Regions from separate parts of the Brevibacillus sp. MCWH genome, predicted to be linked through region 3. Evidence: predicted binding sites of a transcription regulator. Region 3 holds the regulator's gene; each other region holds the start of a gene.
What was found. The regulator LexA, encoded in region 3, represses DNA repair genes until DNA is damaged. The targets are predictions, from matches to a motif close to CGAACATATGTTCG.
Positions count from the first base shown of each region.

Region 1: the regulator LexA is predicted to act here: its motif matches at 1,485-1,498, upstream of uvrB (excinuclease ABC subunit UvrB).
Region 2: the regulator LexA is predicted to act here: its motif matches at 1,660-1,673, upstream of ETC00_RS17420 (ImmA/IrrE family metallo-endopeptidase).

Region 1 is NZ_SDLF01000023.1:37,223-41,408, forward strand. Features, by position in the region: gene ETC00_RS16840 (YcdB/YcdC domain-containing protein) at 1-374, shown strand, start outside; gene ETC00_RS16845 (flagellar hook assembly protein FlgD) at 463-1,395, opposite strand; gene uvrB (excinuclease ABC subunit UvrB) at 1,570-3,546, shown strand; gene uvrA (excinuclease ABC subunit UvrA) at 3,563-4,186, shown strand, end outside.
Region 2 is NZ_SDLF01000025.1:35,521-39,706, forward strand. Features, by position in the region: gene ETC00_RS17400 (DUF7916 family protein) at 1-531, shown strand, start outside; gene ETC00_RS17405 (hypothetical protein) at 596-790, opposite strand; gene ETC00_RS17410 (helix-turn-helix domain-containing protein) at 853-1,071, opposite strand; gene ETC00_RS17415 (helix-turn-helix domain-containing protein) at 1,236-1,592, shown strand; gene ETC00_RS17420 (ImmA/IrrE family metallo-endopeptidase) at 1,698-2,234, shown strand; gene ETC00_RS17425 (winged helix-turn-helix transcriptional regulator) at 2,364-2,696, opposite strand; gene ETC00_RS17430 (hypothetical protein) at 2,802-2,954, shown strand; gene pdaA (delta-lactam-biosynthetic de-N-acetylase) at 3,126-3,917, shown strand.
Region 3 is NZ_SDLF01000016.1:174-4,359, reverse strand. Features, by position in the region: gene ETC00_RS14075 (UvrD-helicase domain-containing protein) at 1-989, opposite strand, end outside; gene crcB (fluoride efflux transporter CrcB) at 1,023-1,388, opposite strand; gene ETC00_RS14065 (DUF896 domain-containing protein) at 1,479-1,676, opposite strand; gene yneA (cell division suppressor protein YneA) at 1,782-2,120, opposite strand; gene lexA (transcriptional repressor LexA) at 2,277-2,900, shown strand; gene ETC00_RS14050 (DUF456 domain-containing protein) at 3,024-3,512, opposite strand; gene ETC00_RS14045 (hypothetical protein) at 3,874-4,098, shown strand.

The sequences.
Region 1 (4,186 bases), on a different contig from region 3:
TCGTCAATGGCATTCCCGTCGTTTGGGAGGACGAAATGGAGGAAGAGGGGGCGTACACCATTTCCGTCAATCCGCTGGACGGTTCGATCAAGCAAGTGTGGCTCGCTCAACCAGACTGGGCCGACGTCCGCTATCCCTCGCCCGCAGCGGCTGTCTCTGAACAGCAGGCGGTGTCGGCCCTGCTCGATGCGTACCCGCTGGAACTGATGTACGTCCGCGGTGATTGGCTGCATACGGAAGGGCAGACCTGGCAGCTTGCCTATGATCTCTCGTTCCGGCAGTCGCGTTCCTACTGCTATTGCGGCGTGAAACCGAAGGTGGACCTGACCGTTTATGTGGATGGACATACCGGGAGCGTCGTCGTCCGTGAATGAAACGGGCCAGCGAAAGTCAAACAGCCGCACCAGCCTGTTCGGCCGGTACGGCTGTTTTTTTTGTCTTGTGTGAGGGGAGGCACCCGGATTATGGCGCGGTGGCCTCGAACCCGACAATTTGACTCAGCTTCACTTTTTTGTCGCCTTCCAGGACGAACTCCACGACGCCGTTCTTCATGCTGACCGCTTTGATTACGCCGGTGTTCTCGGTGGTGGACGTGGTGCCGTCCGGGTTGGTGGACGTCTCGGTGTAGGTGATCGTGTAGCCGATCATCTGCGCGTACTGGAGCGTGTTGTTCATCGGCAGATTGTCCGGCTTCACCGACATGCCGACCACGTCTTCCAGCTTGATGGTCTTGCCGTTGTCCAACTGGAATTCCACTTTGCCGTTTTTCATCGCAAAGCCGACAATCACGCCGTCCTTGATCTCTTCAATGGTGGTGATGTCGTCTGTCGTATCCGGATTGCCGTCTCTGTCCACCTGCCGCGTCTCCTTGTAGGAGATCTGCTTGCCGATCATGTCCGCGTACTTCAGACTGTTGTCCAGTTCGGCTCCGGTCAAGCCTTTGGACTCCAGGCCCTTCACCCATTCGCGCGGGATTGGTGTCTGTTCGCCCGCGATCCGGAAGTAGATTTTGCCGTTATCCATGGAGACCGATTCGATGACGCCCGACTTTTTCTCGTGGATCACTTCGCCGGTCAGCTCGTCCACCAGCTGCAAATCGTAGGTGGCTGTCTTTCCGATCAGGCCCTCATACTCGCGCAGGGTGAGCATGCTGTTGTTGGACTGCTCCATCAGGTTGGCCATTTTCGTGATCTTTTCCACCATGGTCATCATGCTGGTCTGCTGGATAAATTGCGTGTTGTCCATCGGAGAGAGCGGGTCCTGGTTTTTCAACTGCTCCAGCAGCAGTTTCATAAAGGCGTTCTGGTCCATCTCGGTGGTAAACTCTTTTTTGCCTTTGTAGCTCCAACTGGGCTGTATGTATGGATTGTTGTTAACGCTTCCTGTACCTGCCATGACGATCCTCCCTGACATGTCGGGTGTGTCGCTTACACATACGTAGAGACTCATTATCAGTATCGGCAGAAGCTGACTGCGGGTGAAGACAAACATTTGTTCGAATTTCCGCTTATTTTTTGAACGATTGTGCTATAATGGGAAATGACATGTGACAAGGAGATGAACGAGGGAATGGACCGTTTTGAATTGGTATCGGAGTATCAGCCGTCCGGTGACCAGCCAACCGCCATTGCCCAACTGGTGGAGGGCGTAAAAGCGGGCAAGCGTCACCAGACGCTGCTGGGGGCGACCGGTACGGGAAAAACCTATACGGCGGCGCAGGTGATCGCCCAGGTGAACAAACCGACGCTGGTGATCGCCCACAATAAGACCTTGGCTGCACAGTTGTGCGCCGAGTTCAAGGAGTTTTTCCCCCATAACGCCGTCGAATACTTCGTCAGCTACTACGACTACTACCAACCGGAAGCGTACATTCCCCAAACAGATACCTATATTGAAAAAGACTCCAGCATCAACGACGAGATCGACAAGCTGCGCCACTCGGCCACCAGCGCCTTGTTCGAGCGGCGGGACGTGATCATCGTCGCGTCCGTCTCGTGCATTTACGGGTTGGGTTCTCCGGAAGAGTACCGGGAGCTTGTGCTGTCGCTGCGCGTCGGGATGGAGAAAAGCCGGGACGAGGTGCTGCACCGGCTGGTGGACATCCAGTACGACCGCAACGACATCAACTTCGTCCGCGGGACCTTCCGCGTCCGCGGCGACGTCGTGGAGATTTTCCCCGCGTCCCACGGCGAACATGCGATCCGCGTGGAGTTTTTCGGAGACGAAATCGAACGGATCACGGAGATTGACGTGGTGACCGGAGAGATTATCGGCCAGCGCGACCACGTCGCCATCTTTCCGGCATCCCACTACGTGACCCGCGACGAGAAAATGAAGCGGGCCATCCAGAGCATTGGAGCGGAGCTGGAAGAGCGGCTGGCCGAACTGCGCGCCGCAGGCAAGCTGCTGGAGGCGCAGCGCCTGGAGCAGCGCACCCGCTACGACATGGAAATGCTGGCGGAGATGGGCTTCTGCTCCGGCATCGAAAACTACTCCCGCCACCTGACGGGGCTGCCGCCGGGACATCCGCCATACACGCTGCTCGACTATTTCCCCAAGGACTTCCTCGTCATCATCGACGAGTCGCACATGACCCTGCCGCAGATTCGCGGGATGTACAACGGGGACCGGGCGCGCAAGGACGTCCTGGTCGAACACGGCTTCCGTCTGCCGTCGGCGCGGGACAACCGTCCGCTCACCTTCGAAGAGTTTGAGTCAAAGGTGAATCAGGCCATCTACATTTCTGCCACGCCTGGCCCGTATGAGCTGGAGCACTGCCCGGTCCTGGTGCAGCAGGTGATTCGTCCCACCGGCCTGGTTGACCCGACCATTTCCGTGCGGCCGATCAAGGGGCAGATCGACGACCTGATCGGCGAGATCCGGGCCACGATCGCCAAGGATGAGCGCGTGCTGGTCACGACGCTGACGAAAAAGATGGCCGAGGACTTAACCGACTATCTGAAGGAAATCGGGATCAAAGTACGCTACCTGCACTCCGACATCAAGACGATCGAGCGGATGCAGATATTGCGCTCCCTGCGACTTGGGGAATTTGACGTGCTGATCGGGATCAACCTCCTGCGGGAGGGGCTTGACCTTCCCGAAGTGTCGCTGGTGGCGATTCTCGACGCGGACAAGGAAGGCTTCCTCCGCAACGAACGCTCGCTGATCCAGACGATCGGCCGGGCGGCCCGCAACGCCGAGGGACGCGTCATCATGTACGCCGACCGGATCACCGACTCCATGGCGGCAGCCATCCGGGAGACGGAGCGGCGCCGTTCCATCCAGATCGCGTACAATGAAAAGCACGGCATTACGCCGCAGACCGTGAAGAAAGCCATCCGCGAAGTGATCGAGGCGACGCGGGTGGCAGAAGAAAAAGCGGAATACCTGCCGCATGCAGACTTCAAGAAGATGCCGAAGAAAGACCGCCTGGCCGTGATTGAACGGATGGAAGAAGAAATGAAGGAAGCAGCACGAAATCTGATGTTTGAACGCGCGGCCGAACTGCGAGACTTGATACTGGAGCTGAAGGCAGAGCTCTAAGAAAAGAGGTATGTACATGCCATTGGAAAACATCGTAGTAAAAGGCGCTCGCGCCCACAACCTAAAAAATATCGACGTCGTCATCCCCCGGGACAAGTTCGTCGTACTGACGGGACTCTCCGGTTCCGGGAAGTCGTCGCTTGCGTTTGACACGATTTACGCCGAAGGTCAGCGGCGCTACGTGGAATCCCTCTCTGCGTACGCCCGCCAGTTCCTCGGACAGATGGACAAACCGGACGTGGACTCAATCGAAGGGCTGTCCCCGGCCATCTCCATCGACCAGAAGACGACCAGCCGCAACCCGCGCTCCACAGTGGGCACCGTGACGGAAATCTACGATTATCTGCGGCTGCTGTATGCCCGCGTGGGGCGGGCGATTTGTCCGGAACACGGAATTGAGATCAAGTCGCAGACGATCGAGCAGATGGTGGACCGGGTGATGGAGTATCCGGAACGCACCCGTCTGCAGATTCTCGCCCCGATGGTGCAGGGGCGGAAAGGAGAGCATGCCAAGCTCCTGGAGGACATCCGCAAGCAGGGATTTGTCCGTGTACGGGTGGACGGGGAGATTCGTGACCTGTCCGAAGAGATCAAGCTTGAGAAAAACAAAAAGCACAACATCGAGGTCGTTGTCGACCGG
Region 2 (4,186 bases), on a different contig from region 3:
GCAAAACGGCTCGGTTTTGACTTCCTCTGCCTGACCGGCAACCCCAAGACCGGAGTGACCAACCGGGAAATCAGGCAGGCGATCCGCACCGCCCGTGAAGTCATGGGCAAAGACGCCTTGATCATGGCCGGGAAAATGCACGGCGCTGGCGTAGCAGATGAAGCCGGTGGCAATTTGATAGAAGAGCAGACGATTGTCCAGTTTATCGAAGCAGGGGCGGACATCATCCTGCTCCCCTCGCCCGGCACAATTCCCGGCATCACGCTTGATGCGGCCAAATCCATGGTCGATCTGGCCCACCGCCACGGCGCATTGGCCCTATTGGCCACCGGCACCAGTCAGGAAGGGGCAGACGAGGCGACCATTCGCCAGATCGCGCTGAACAGCAAAATGGCCGGGGCCGATCTGTATCACATCGGCGACGCCGGTTACAATGGCATCGCTATCCCGGAAAACATCATGCACTACTCCATCGCCGTGCGCGGAAAACGGCATACCTATGTGCGGATGGCCGCATCGGTCCTGCGGTAACGCCAGACAGCACAACGAAGCGGTTTCCCCCGTGGGCTCGTCCGTTTGGGGAAACCGCTTTTTCTCACGGCACCTGCCCGGCAATCGGGGCGGTCAGTGCCGCGTCGCTCTCCCTTTGCAGTTCCCGCTCAAACGACTCCAAGCGACGAAGGAAATCCTGACAGGCAGAAACGCTTTGGGGCTCCATCATCGCTAGCTCGTATGCCAGTGTCCTTTTCCAGATTTCCAACTGCCGCATGTTGGCTTCCCGGACTTCCACCTCTTTCCCCCCTGACCGATCTCTTGCCATATCGCTCTGTGATCTGTTTGTCTCTGTATTTGTCATATCAGCAAAATCAAGCACTGAAACAAGTCGCGCAGTTCGCATTTCAGCTTTCTGGCCAACACCGGCAGGTGATTCGCCTTGAAGTCGTACTCGCCCTTTTCGTATTTCAGATAGGTAGACGCGTTCTTGAAGCCCAGTGATTCCGCCATGTCCTGCAACGTGATTCCCGTTTCGAGCCGTCGCCTTGCGATGAATCCCAGATTGACTTTGTTCAATCAGCATCCCCCTTTATTTGCCAAATTAGCAAATCTTTAACCATTATAATACCGTTTCAATTTTCACAAAGTCAACACGTTCTTTGTTAAATTAACAAAAATTGTGTTTTCCGTTATGGAAAATTGTTAGAATAATTATTGCCATAGCGGAAAGGTTGTGACGAATGATGTCAACAGTCGGTCAACGGATCAAATGGCTCCGGGAACAAAAGCGGTGGTCCCAAATCCAATTGGCCGAAAAACTGCAAATTCACAACACGGTGCTCTCACGGATTGAGTCGGGTGAGAAAAAGAGTGTGGACAACCATCTGCTCTCGAAAGTTGCCGATGTGTTCAACGTCTCCGCCGATTTCCTTCTCGGCAAGACGAATGACCCGACGCCCTCATGGGGAACCCGGAAAAATCCGGAGGAGCATATTTCGTTCTTTGACTTGGAGGGATTGAGCCCATCCGAGATTGAAGAAGTGAAAAAGCACATCGACTATTTGCGGTGGAAAGCCCGACAGTCGGACAAACCATGACCGGCAGGGGCAGGACGTGTCTTACCAAACACTGTCCCGTGCACGGCGTTTTCTTTTCGCACAATACCGAACATACGTTCTGTTTCTTGCAAAGGAGGAATGCACATGCTCCGCGATTACAAACAAACGGAACTGGAAAAATGGGTGGGCGCTTTTTATGCCAGACTGGGGATGCGACATGCGGGAGATTTGCGCGAGGAAACGGTCGCCGAAGCCCTCGGCATTGAGCTTGTGTACCGTCCTTGTCCATCGATGCGGTACGAAGCCGGCGGCTATCGCTGCATCACGATCAATTCCGCCCTGCCCCGGCCAATCCAGCGTGAGCAGTTTTTTCATGAGCTGGGGCATATATTGCGCGGACATACCGGGAAACAGCTGGAGATGAGAAAATCGTTCCACGACCTGCAGGAGGCCCAGGCTTCGCAGTTTCAACTTTACGCGGCCCTGCCGTTTTTCATGGTATCCAGGTTGAGACTGACCGACTGCCAGACTCATCCGGCCTGCTTGCTGGCCCAGGAGTTTGGCGTAACCCGGCAGCTGGCGGAAAAGCGGCTCGCTCAGATTCGCCGCCGCATCATCAGCGAACGCCTGCACCGCCAGTTCGTCGCCCGCCTCCACGGCAGGGGCCCGCGTCCGGCTTGAGATGCGCGGCGCAGCCGAAGCACGTCCGAAACAGTCCCTTGCAGGGAACGGCCTCGCATTGAACGATGCGGTCCTTTCCAAGCAAATCAGCGCCGTACACAATGTCCGGCGCTTTGTTCGTAAGTCCGTTCAGTTGACTGTTTTCTGATCCAGTTCGATCCACTCTTGTGCCCATTTCTCGATGCCTTTGATGATCGGTTCCAGTGCGCGTCCTTTATCCGTAAGCGAATATTCCACCCTCACCGGAGCGGAATCCGTATAGACTTCCCGATGCACCAGTCCTTCCTTCTCCAGATCCTTCAGCCGTTCCGACAAAAGCCTGCCGCTGATCGGAAGCGCCTCTTCAATTGAACAAAAACGCTGCGGTCCCAAAAGAAGCTGGTGCAGGATCAGCCCTGTCCAGCGTTTGCTCAGCAGATGCATGGCTTTTTCAAACTTCGGGCACAGAGAAGACTGCTTCATGGAAATCACCCCATTCTCCATTCAGTATATCGCTCTTTTTTCCTTGCATCAAAATCTGGCCCGCAACCATCCTAGTGAATGGAAACATACGGAGGTGAGTGCTGCATGCCCGATCAAAAAGAGAGAGCCATGGCCATTTTTGAAGTGGAAGACAGGATTCCGGTCGGTTCCATAGACAAGACCCGAGCCGAAATGCCCGATCGCTCCGAACAATATCCCATTCCGGCCCCCCGTCCCGTCCCCTGGGAGGAGGCCTGAGCACATCCGGCCTTCCCGCTCCATGTGGCAGGGAAAGGCCGTTTTGTATGGGTTGCCAACCTGTTTTTTCCAAAAGCGCCTGGTCGCGGCAGGCACATAACTTGCCAACGTTGATGGGACAATATCGCTAGGTAAAGGGAAGCCTATTGTCACAAAGGAGGGCAGGTTACCATGAAGCGCCTTACCATTTTGTCCGCTGTCTTGCTGCTCGTAACCATCGTGTTGGGGCATGCGGCTGCCCATCCCGATACGGCGTACCACTTTGGCTTTAAAAAGAGCAGGGACGGCAAACTTCCTTCCATTGACCAGGAAGGATTCAAATCCGTTGTGGAGAAGCACGGGGCTATCTTTTTGGGAGATACGACCAAAAAAGAACTGTATCTGACCTTTGACAACGGGTACGAAAACGGCTACACCGCGCAAATATTGGACACGCTCAAGGCCAAAAAGGTGCCGGCCATCTTTTTCGTGACCGGACATTACGTAAAAGACCAGCCCGACCTCATCAAACGGATGGCGGCAGAAGGGCATCTGATCGGAAACCACTCCTGGAGCCACCCCGACATGACGAAACTTTCCAACGAACGCATCCGGGAAGAGCTGGAGAAGGTACAGACGGAAGTAGCCCGGATCACTGGTCAAAAAGAGATGCGCTTTTTGCGTCCGCCAAGGGGAATTTTCAGCGACCGCTCCCTTGCGGCCTGCAAGCAGCTGGGCTATACCAGCATCTTCTGGTCGATTGCCTACAAAGACTGGGACACCAAGGTGCAAAGAGGCTGGCGGTACGCGTACGACAGCGTCATCTCACAGCTTCACCCGGGTGCCGTCATCCTGCTGCACGCCGTCTCCCGCGACAACGCAGAAGCGCTGGGTGCAATCATCGACGAGGCGCGCAAACGGGGGTACGAATTCAAGAGCCTGGATCAGCTGGTCCCGCACAATCCCTCGACACCTGTTCCGTAAAACGGCCTGCCAGCAAAGGGCTGATTGCCGCCTGTCTCAAGCACAAATACGCCCATACAGGGGTTGCACCCATGAAAAAGCCGTCTCCCATCAGAGAGACGGCTCAGATTGAAGACAAACTGTTTATTTAGTAAGCGTCCACAAGAAAACGATTTTCATAATTCCCAGGCCGGAAGGCCTGCACATTCATCAACCGAAGCTGAAGACAACGTACATCGCATGGAGGGATGGGCCAAGCGAGCTCCTTTGACGACCTGCTCAGCGGAAAA
Region 3 (4,186 bases):
GCCTTGCAGGCGAGCGAGCCTTTGAACCGCAGGCGGTTTTGCGTCATCTCCCGTTCCCGCCGGTCCTGTCCTTCCTCGAAAAACAGGCGCAGCAGCTTCTGCGGGTCGGTGATGCGCCAGCCTTTGGGCAGAAGCGGCTTGGCCAGCTTGGCCGCCCAGTCCAAGAACGTGGCCTGCTGGACGTCATCCACCCCCAGTTCCGGAAGCACGTCCGATATGTAGTTCAGAAACAGGCGGTTCGGCGCAAACACCATGAATTTTTTCGACATCATCGTATCCTGGTAGTTGTAGATCAGGTAGGAGAGGCGGTGCAGCGCGATGGTGGTCTTCCCGCTCCCGGCCACCCCCTGGACGACGATGGGACGGTCTTTGTCCGCCCGAATGATGTCGTTTTGTTCGGACTGGATGGTCGCCACGATGTCCTTCAGCCGACTGTCGTTGGTCTGGTTGAGATTGGCGGCGAGGAACTCATCGATATACCCTTCCTCGAGAAACTCGTCGGGATGGCCGATACCCCGGCGGATCGTCTCCTTGACCGCCCCGTCGTAGATGCCGGTAATCTTTCCCTTCTCAATCGCAAAGTTGCGCTTCAGGCGAACTTCTCCACGGACGATGCCCTTGTCGGTCCGGTAGAAGGCGTCCTTGCTTTCGCCGCTGTAGTACAGGCTGGCAATCGGAGCCCGCCAGTCCACGACCAGCGCATCAAACGTATCGCTGCGGACAATGCCGCGCTTGCCGATATAGACGATGTCCAGTTCGTATGTCTCATCCTTGAGAAAGTCCACCCGGCCGAAGTAAGGTTTGTCTTTCCCCTGGTCTTCCAGATACCGCAGTTCCTTGGCCTTTTTGTACCCGACCACCTGCTTCACGTAGTCGTCGGTCACTTCCCTTACTTCCTCGCGCAGTATCTCGATCTCCCGTTCAATGGCGGACACCGTTTCATCCAGCCGCTTTTGTTCCTGTTCGTAATCGGGATGCCGAATCGTCACGTCCATCCTCCCTTCGCTTCAATCGCGCTGGCGTCAGCCCACATGCCGGCCCAGCCAGACTCCGGCTCCGCAGGCCAACAGCCCAATGCCGACGCTGAGCAGCACGTACGCCAATCCGCGTCCAATGTTCCCGTCGCCAAAAAAGGTGATGACCTCCAGAGAAAAGGTAGAAAAGGTCGTAAAGCCGCCCAACAGCCCGGTGGTAAAAAGCAGGTACAGCTCCGGCGGGAGAAACCCCCGCTCCTTTCCCCAGGCGTACAAAAGACCGATGCAAAACGAGCCGACAACATTGGCTCCCCACGTACCTGCCGGCCAGCCCGGCTGATTCAGCACCAGGCCCAATCCATACCGCACGATTGATCCGACAGCGCCCCCCACTGCCACAGCAAGCCACGACATGCGCATTCCTCCCTGTTCGCTCCGTTTCGTCGTAGAAAAAGACATCCAAGCGAAGCGCGTGGATGCCTTTTTGTGCCAGTACACGTTATCTTAATGTTTGGGACCGTTGTCCTCAAGATCTTCCACATAGCGGATCGATTCCAGGTTAGCCCGCAGGGACGCCTTGACAGCGTCGATGTACTTGCGCCGCAGTGCCTGCTGCTCCTGTTTTTCATCGTCGGTCAGGCCTTGTTCGCGGGATTTCTTGGCCAACTCGTTGATCCGTTTGATTTCCGCGTCGGTTACCACAGCCTCTCCCCCTACTCTCTGTAATGCCGCTCTATTATAACACATCGGCGGCACAACGCAAGCGAAAGGATATACACTGGCCTGCCCCGCTGTCTTGGCTGCCGTCTACTCTCCGACGGGAACAGCCAGGCGCTGTCCGGGGTATATGTCGGAGTTGTCCAGTCGGTTCATCTTTTTGATCGCGTACACCAGTTCGCGCACCTCCATGTCGGCTTCGTCCTGGTGCTCAACGGCAATTTTCCACAAGCTGTCACCCTTCTGAACGGTCACTACCTTCACAGGCACGATCGACGACGACTCCGATGCGAACACAAGTTCTGTCAGGAAGTAAAAAAAGAGAGAGAATACCACGAAAAAGATCAATGCCCCACCGCGTCTCACACCAGTGCGGCTATGGCGCTCCTGTTTTTTGGTGAAACGGTTGTGTGCGGATACAGCATGCATGATACCATCCCCCTGCAAACATACGTTCTATATTCTTGTTTTCATCATAATGCGAACATGTGTTTTGTGTCAAGCGAAATCGAACTAACGTTTGTCGAACGCAAGATCCCATGGTACAATATAGAAAACATGTTCGAGAAAACAGGGGTGTGGTCCATGTCCAAGCTATCCAGCAGACAACAAGCCATTATCGATTTCATTCGCAAGGAAGTCCGCGACAAGGGATATCCGCCGTCCGTTCGTGAAATTGGCGAGGCCGTCGGGTTGGCCTCCAGCTCCACCGTCCACGGTCACCTGGCCCGTCTGGAAAAGAAAGGATTGATCCGGCGCGACCCCACCAAGCCGCGCGCGATTGAGCTGTTGACCGATGGCGACCGCTATCAGGATGACTATGAAGTATCCGTCGTGCGCGTGCCCGTCATCGGGAAGGTAACGGCCGGGCAGCCAATTACGGCCGTGGAACACGTGGAGGATTACTTCCCCCTGCCGGAACACATTGTCACCTCGGACAAGGTGTACATGCTTCGCGTGTCGGGTGACAGCATGATCGAGGCAGGCATCCTCGACGGCGACTACGTCATCGTGCGCCAGCAAAACGTGGCCAACAACGGCGACATTGTCGTGGCCATGACCGATGAGGACGAAGCCACCGTCAAGCGGTTCTTCAAGGAGAAAAACCACTTCCGCCTGCAGCCGGAGAATTCCACGATGGAGCCGATCATCCTGGACTCGGTCACCATTCTGGGAAAAGTCATCGGAGTGTACCGGTTGATTCACTAGGAAAACGAATAGCCCGTATCTTTTCCGACCATCGTCGAAAGATACGGGCTTGTTTTTTCTATGGCGCTGTCAGACCGGAACGATCCGGTGCAGGAATTGCATCTCGCCCTCTTGGAGCACGATCTACAGGGCGGCGATGAAAAACCAGATGATCATCACGATTTGCAGGACGACCTTGACGACTGCGCTGCCGAGAAATCCGACGAGCGATCCCACCCCCGCCTTAATCGCCCGTTCAAACGGCTGGTTGGATACGAACAGCTCCACCAACACCACAAACAAAAACGGCAGGATCAGCATCCCGAACGGCGGGAACAGGAAAATCCCGAGAAAGATACCGACCGCCGCTGCAATCGACGACCACTTGGAACCGCCGTACCGCTTCACGAAGTACATGTTGGTCAGCAAATCGGCGCCGTACAGCAGCACACTCAGCACCACCATCCCCCACCAGAACGACGCCGGCAGCCCGGCCCCCGGTTCGGCGAGGACAAAGTGGTACAGCAAAAACCCGGCCCAAAGCAAAATCGTATCCGGCAAAACCGGAAGAAAAATACCGGCGATGCTTGCGACAAACAACGCCACGATGACAATCCACAGCAGTATTTCCATCGGGCACACTCCTTTCTCTTAGGATATACGGATTACCTCGCCAATCGTTGCATCCTTCTATATATTCTCGTCCACATTTTTGCAGAAGCCAGCCAGGCTGCAAAATTACACGGCCCCATGCGGTTCCATTTCATATTCACATCCGTGCTGGAAAGCAAGCGGATTACTGGTTTATCACTGCCTGGATTCGTTTTTCACATGACTCATCTTGGTCAGTATGCACGTATCAGTAAAAATAAACAGATTTTTCTTTTTCCATAAATCGTAATAATTGACATATTTTATCATTATGGTTAATGTATTCTTTGGAATACGTCTGTAAGTGTACGGTCGATTAATACTTAGGAGGTACAAAAGTAATATGGAAGACGATGATATAAGATGCGAACATTGCAAGAAACTTTCTTTTTGGTGCGAAATCGAGCATTTGAGACCAAAGAAGTGCTCCATTCTCCGTGATGGAGAAATCTATTACATCTGTGAATATTGTATAGGCGAAATTGAAGTTTTAGGTGAAGGCGCTGAGGAAGTTGAATACTGGAATGAATGGGTGAAAAAGAAACGTTTGGAAAACGAACAATCATAACGCAGCCCCTGCCATGGGGCTGCTCAGACTGAAGACAAACGGTTCATTGAGTTAGCGTCCACAAAAAATGATCTCCAGGCCGAAAGGC